Regions from separate parts of the Actinosynnema sp. NPDC023658 genome, predicted to be linked through region 1. Evidence: riboswitches for the same ligand, from Rfam matches in the RefSeq annotation. Region 1 holds a riboswitch; each other region holds the start of a gene.

The links. A riboswitch is a leader RNA that binds a small molecule or an ion and turns the genes downstream of it on or off. The one in region 1 is predicted to bind S-adenosylmethionine.
Region 2: it holds a riboswitch for S-adenosylmethionine, as region 1 does, so the genes downstream of both, thrC (threonine synthase) here and AB0G02_RS11840 (ATP-binding cassette domain-containing protein) in region 1, are expected to answer to the same signal.
Region 3: it holds a riboswitch for S-adenosylmethionine, as region 1 does, so the genes downstream of both, AB0G02_RS08165 (aminotransferase class V-fold PLP-dependent enzyme) here and AB0G02_RS11840 (ATP-binding cassette domain-containing protein) in region 1, are expected to answer to the same signal.

The regions. Positions count from the first base shown of each region.
Region 1 is NZ_JBFAAX010000072.1:13,005-15,199, reverse strand. It holds gene AB0G02_RS11840 (ATP-binding cassette domain-containing protein) at 1-886, opposite strand, end outside; SAM riboswitch class I at 1,088-1,180, opposite strand; gene rsmA (16S rRNA (adenine(1518)-N(6)/adenine(1519)-N(6))-dimethyltransferase RsmA) at 1,267-2,145, opposite strand.
Region 2 is NZ_JBFAAX010000091.1:15,490-17,684, reverse strand. It holds gene thrC (threonine synthase) at 65-1,327, opposite strand; SAM riboswitch class I at 1,339-1,454, opposite strand; gene holA (DNA polymerase III subunit delta) at 1,550-2,195, shown strand, end outside.
Region 3 is NZ_JBFAAX010000040.1:21,088-23,282, forward strand. It holds gene AB0G02_RS08165 (aminotransferase class V-fold PLP-dependent enzyme) at 1-910, opposite strand, end outside; SAM riboswitch class IV at 950-1,063, opposite strand; gene AB0G02_RS08170 (potassium/proton antiporter) at 1,126-2,195, opposite strand, start outside.

The DNA of each region.
Region 1 (2,195 bases):
TCTCGCCGAGCCGGGTCAGGCCGCCGCCGAGCAGGTTCAGCTCGACGCCGAACCGGCTGGTGGCCTCGGGCAGCAGCGCGCCGACGGCGGCGAAGCCGACCAGCACGACGTCCGCGACCCGGTCGAACGCGCTCTCCAGCGCCGGGTTCTGGTCCACGGCGGGCAGCAGCGACCCGGCCGTGCGGCTGGCGGCGTCGGACACCAGGTCGAGCACCTTGCCGTGCTCCACCACGCGGCCGTCCTCCAGCACCGCGACGTCGTCGCAGATCTTCCGGACGACGCTCATGTCGTGGGTGACGACGAGGACCGTCACGCCGAGCTCGGCGCGCGCCCGGTCCAGCACGGCGAGCACCGAGCCGGTGGTGTCGGGGTCGAGCGCGGAGGTCGGCTCGTCGGCCAGCAGCACCGACGGCGCGGCGGCGAGGGCCCGCGCGACCGCGATCCGCTGGCGCTGGCCGCCGGAGAGCTGGTCGGGGTAGGAGCCGGCCTTGTCGGTCAGGCCGACGAGGTCGAGGAGCTCCGCGACGCGGGTGCGGCGCTGCGGGCCGGCCACGCCCGCGGCCTCCAGCGGCAGCGCGACGTTGCCCGCGGCGGTGCGCTGGCGCAGCAGGGAATCCCCTTGCGGCACAACGCCGATCTGCCGGCGGGCGGCGCGCAGCGCGGTCCCGTCGAGGTTCACGAGGTCGGTGCCGTCGACGCGGATCGAGCCGCTGTCGGGGCGCTCCAGGAGCGCGACGCACCGGGCCAGGGTGGACTTGCCCGCCCCGCTGGGGCCGACGACGCCGAGGACGGTGCCCGCGGCGACGTCCAGGTTCACGCCGTCCAGCGCGCGAACCTGGCCGGTACTCCCGGGGAAGGTCTTGGTGAGGTTCTCGACAGTGATCACGTTTCGCTCCACGACTGCATGCGGCAGCGCACGCTCATGGCGTGCGTGACCGACGGCTCAGCTCAGAAAGGTGTCCTGGTGAAGGACGCGGGGATCCGAAAGCGCCTACGGGCTGCTAGCAGCTGCGACAGGCCGAGGAGGTGCGGCGGCCGTGGTCGACGACCCGCCGTCGGGTGAGCATTCGCATCCTGGGCACGTGATCCTCCATCGGTCCTGGCTGAAGCACCTTCCCCCATGGAGGGGTGGTTGCTGCGGCGTCGTAGAGCCAGGTCTCTCGGCCGCTCGGGATGGCACAACGAGTAGACCTGACGAGGCCCGACTGACGCAAGCCTGAAACCGGATCGTCCGGCAAATCACACTTTCGGCCGAAAGATCATCGACTACCGGGCGGACGCGGCCTCGGCTATCCGGATGAAGTCACCGACGGCCAGTTGTTCGCCGCGCAGGGAGGGATCCACCCCTGCGGCGACGAGGAGCCGCTCCGCCTCGACGGCCGAGCCGGCCCACCCCGACAGGGCGCCGCGCAGCATCTTGCGCCGCTGCGCGAAAGCCGCGTCCACCAACGAGAAGAGCCGCTTCTGGTCCACAGTGGACAGGGGGGCGTGCCGCTCGAACGCGACCAGCGCCGAGTCCACGTTGGGCACCGGCCAGAACACCGAGCGCGGCACGGGCCCGGCCCGGCGGGCGTCGGCGTACCAGGCGAGCTTCACGCTGGGCACGCCGTAGACCTTGCTGCCGGGCCCGGCGGCCATCCGGTCGGCCACCTCGGACTGCACCATCACCAGCCCGGTGCGCAACGACGGCAGCGCGGCCAGCAGGTGCAGCACCACGGGCACGGCCACGTTGTACGGCAGGTTGGCCACCAGGGCCGTCGGCGGGACCGGGAGCTGGTCCGGGGTGACGCGCATGGCGTCCTCGTGCACGACGGACAACCGGTCCGCGAGGTCGGGCGCGCGCTCGGCCACGGTGACGGGCAGGCGTTCCGCGAGCACCCCGTCGATCTCCACGGCCACCAGGGCGCGGCAGGAGGGCAGCAGCGCCAGCGTCAGCGAGCCCAGGCCGGGGCCGACTTCGAGGACCACGTCGTCCGGGCGCAGGTCGGCGGCCGTCACGATGCGCCGCACCGTGTTGGGGTCGTGCACGAAGTTCTGCCCCAGCTTCTTGGTGGGGCGGATGTCCAGGTCCGCGGCCAGCCTGCGGACGTCGGCCGGGCCGAGGAGTCGGCTCCCCGGTTCGGTCGACGTCGAGTCCTCAGTCACCCGTGCATTGTCCATGACGGTTGAGGGTGGGGCGCGTGTGCGTGCGCCTG
Region 2 (2,195 bases), on a different contig from region 1:
CGGTCGGTGAGGTCCGGCGGATCGGGTGGGGCCGGTCGGTGAGGCGTGACGGCCGGCCTCGGGGTCAGTCCTGGAGGGCCTTCAGGACGGCCTCGGCCGACGGCGGGACGTTGGCGCGCGGGCCGACCCGGTCACCCAGGGCGTCGAGGGTCTTGAGGCCGTCACCGGTGATGAGGAGCACCGTCTCGCCGTCCGGGTCCAGTTGGCCGGTCTCGATGAGCTTCTTCGCGGTCGCGACGGTCACGCCGCCGGCGGTCTCGGCGAAGATGCCCTCGGTCCGGGCCAGCAGGCGGATGCCCTCGACGACCTCTTCGTCGGTGACGTCCTCGATCGCGCCGTTGGTGCGGCGGACGGCGTCCAGCACGTAGGGGCCGTCGGCGGGGGCGCCGATCGCCAGCGAGCGGGCGATGGTGTCCGGGCGGACGGGGGTGACCACGTCGTGGCCGGCCTTGAAGGCGGCCGAGACGGGGGAGCAGCCGGTGGCCTGCGCGCCGAACACGCGGTACGGGGTCTGCTCGACCAGGTCGAGGGTGCCCAGCTCGCGGAAGGCCTTGTCGACCTTGGTCAGCTGGGAGCCGGACGCGATGGGCACCACGATCTGGTCGGGCAGCCGCCAGCCGAGCTGTTCCGCGACCTCGTACCCGAGCGTCTTGGAGCCCTCGGCGTAGTAGGGGCGGACGTTGACGTTGACGAACGCCCAGTCCTCGTGCTCGGCGGCCAACTCCTGCGCCAGCCGGTTCACGTCGTCGTAGTTGCCGTCGACGGTGATCAGGTTGCCGCCGTAGACGGCGGTCATGAGGATCTTCGCCCGCTCCAGGGTGGACGGCACCAGCACCACCGACTGCCAGCCGGCGCGGGCCGCGGCGGCGGCCACGGCGTTGGCCAGGTTGCCGGTGGACGGGCAGGCCAGGACCTTGAAGCCGAGCTCGCGGGCGGCGGCGAGGGCGACGCCGACCACGCGGTCCTTGAACGAGTGGGTCGGGTTGCCGGTGTCGTCCTTCACCCACACCTTGCGCACGCCCAGGGCCTTGGCGAGGCGGTCGGCCTCGACCAGGCGGGTGCCGCCGGGGTTCGTGTTGGGGTGCGACTCGACGGTGGTCGGCACGGGGAGCAGGCCGCGGTAGCGCCAGATCGACCGGGGGCCCGCCTCGATGTCCTCGCGGCGGATCCGACCGAAGTCGTAGGCGACTTCCAGCGGCCCGAAACACTCAAGACAGGCGTACTCGGCGGCCAGGGGCGTCTCGTGGCCGCATTCACGACACGAGAGCGCGCGGGCGGGGCCGAGGTCGAAGGAGGTGGTGGCCGAGGGCACACTGACAGCAGTCATCGCGAGGTATCTCCTCATCTTTCCCGCGCGTCGCGGGTCGGAATTGGCACCGTGATCGCCAGCGGATGCTGTGCGACGGGTTGCCGGGGCTTCTTCGGGCCGATCCCTCTGCCCCTCTGGATGAGCGGTATTCAGTTATGGCCTCAACTTACGGCACGATCCCGACCCTCAGCCAGAGACGTCCACCATCCGGACGTCGGTCACCCGTGGGAGGATCGCGCCGTGAGTGCGCCCGCTGACACGCCCGACGCCGTCCACCTGATCATCGGTGAGGAAGAGTTGCTGGTCGAGCGCGCGGTCCGGGCGGCGCTGGTGGCAGCGCGGAAAGCCGACCCGCAGGCCGACCTGACCCGCGTCCGCGTGACCGATCTCACCCCTCCTGAGCTGGCCGAACTGGTCAGCCCGTCGCTGTTCGCGGAGGGTCGGGTGGTCGCGCTGGAGGCCGCGCACGAGTGCGGCAAGGAGATCGCGGAGGCGATCCTCGCCTACGCCAAGTCACCGGCGGATGGCGTGTCGTTGGTGGTCGTGCACAGCGGCGGCGGGCGCAGCAAGGTGGCCAAGGACCTGCCCGCGGCGCTGCGCAAGGCCGGTGCGCGGGTCACCGAGTGCCCCAAGGTCACCAAGGCGGCGGACCGGGAAGCGTTCGTGCGCAACGAGATCCGGTCGGCGGGTGGCGGCAAGGCCGACCCGGAGGCCGTGGCGGCGCTGATCGAGGCGGTCGGGTCGGACCTGCGCGAGCTGGCGGCGGCGGCGTCGCAGCTCGTCGCGGACACCGGTGGGAAGGTAGACGCCGAGGCGGTCCGCCGGTACCACCGGGGTCGGGCCGAGGTGACCGGGTTCGCGGTCGCGGAGAAGGCGGTCATGGGCG
Region 3 (2,195 bases), on a different contig from region 1:
ACGCCACGGCCAGCGCGTGCACGCCCACCACGTTCGGCGTGCCGGCCTCGTGCCGCTCGGGCACCGCGGACCAGGCCACGCCCAGCCGGTCGCCGTGGTCGGTGACGCGGGCCGTCGCACCGCCGCCCACCAGGTACGGCTCGGCGGCCTGCAACCAGTCGGACCGGCCGACCAGGACGCCCGCGCCGAACGGGGCGTAGACCTTGTGCCCGGACAGCACGGTGTAGTCGACGTCGAGCGCGCGCACGTCCACCGGCCGGTGCGGCGCGAGCTGGGCGGCGTCCAGGACGATCCGGGCGCCGTGCCTGCGCGCGACCCGGGCCAGCTCGGCCACCGGCCACACCTCGCCGGTCACGTTCGACGCGCCGGTCACCACGACCAGGCGCGGGCCGACGGGCGCCTCGCGCAGCGCCCGGTCCAGCTCCAGCACCGCGCCGGCGGGCGAGGGAGGCGTGCGCAGCCGCCGCACGTTCGGGCCGCGCCACGGCAGCAGCGCGGCGTGGTGGTCGGTGTCGAACAGGATCACGGCGGTGCGCTTCGGCAGGCTCCTGGCCAGCAGGTTCAGCGCGTCGGTGGTGTTGCGGGTGAAGACGACGGCGTCGGTGGCGCGGGCGTTGAGGAAGCGGCGGACCGACGCGCGGGCCTGCTCGTAGACCTTGGTGCTGACCTGCGAGGCGAAGCCCGCGCCCCGGTGCACGCTGGCGTACCAGGGCAGCACCTCGTCCACCGCGTCGCGGACCTGCTCCAGGCAGGGCGCGCTGGCCGCGTGGTCGAGGTTGGCGTACTCGACGCGCTCACCGGTCACCACGGGCACGCGCAGCGCGGCGCCGACGACCGTGGGAAGCGCGGCGGCGGGAGGTGCGGCGGCGAGTGCGGTGGGGAGCTGCTGCTGGGGGACTGCGATCGTCATGACGCCCTCCGGGGGTCCGGGACACCCCACCCGAGAGGGAGCCCGCGCTTGCCGGACGCCCTGCGCGCCGGCCAGGTCCTCACCAGGGGCACCCCACCGCGGTAGGAGGGTTGCCGGCCAGCGAGCCTGGGCTTCGCGCTGGCACTCATGACCTTCGTCCCGAAGCTAACCCGGACCGCACGCCCGCGTCGAGCGGTGTTCACATCCTGGGAGCGTCACGGCAGGCCGGCGTCGCCCATCCAGCGCGCGAACCGGCCGGCCCGGTCGACGGCCCGGATGCGCTGCTCGGTCGCCGTCCGCATGGCCTCCGTGCACACCACGAGGAGCTGGTCGTGCACCTGGAGGCGGGTCGTGGGCTGGGGGGTGAAGCCGTTGTCGTCCCGGACCACGAGGCTGACCGACGAGCCCGGCGGCAGCCGCAGCTCGGACAGGTACACGCCGTGCAGCTTGGAGCCGGGCTGGATGCGGACCTGGAGCAGCTCCGCGCCCAGCTCGTCGAGGGCCGACGAGTCGACCTGCACCTCGTGGGCCTCCCCGGACTTGACCAGCTTCAGCCACTTGGCCAGCCACGGCAGCGTCGTCCCCTGCACCACGGTCAGCACCACGACCAGCACGAACACCGCGTCGACCAGGTTCTGCGCGCCCGGCACCTGCCCGATCAGGGGGATCAGCGCGAACACGATCGGCACGGCGCCGCGCAGCCCGGACCACGAGATGAACACCTGCTCCCGCCACGGCACGCGGAACGGCAGCGCGGCGAACAGCACCGACAGCGGTCGGGCCAGCAGCACCAGCACCGCGCCCGCGACCAGGCCGGGCACCAGCGCGTCGAGCAGCCGACCGGGCGAGGCGTACAGGCCGAGCAGCACGAACAGCCCGATCTGGGCGATCCAGCCCAGCCCCTCGGCGAACGACAGGGTGTCCGACCGGTGCGGCAGCCGGGCGTTGCCGAGCACGAGGGCGGCGATGTAGACGGCGAGGAAGCCGGACGCGTGCGCCAGGTCCCCGACGGTGTAGGCGAGCAGGCACACGGCGACCGTGGCCAGCGGGTACAGGCCGGTGGCGGGCAGCGCGGCCCGGCGCAGGCCGACGCCGCCGAGCCAGCCGAGCACGACGCCGACCACGGCGCCCGCGACCAGCTCGTAGCCCATCAGCAGCGGCGCGGTCCAGGTGATCGGGTCGGGCGCGGCGAGCAGCACGACGGCGATGTACACCGGCGCGTCGTTGATGCCGGACTCCAGCTCCAGCGCGCCGACGAGCCGCTGCCGCACACCCACCCCGCGCA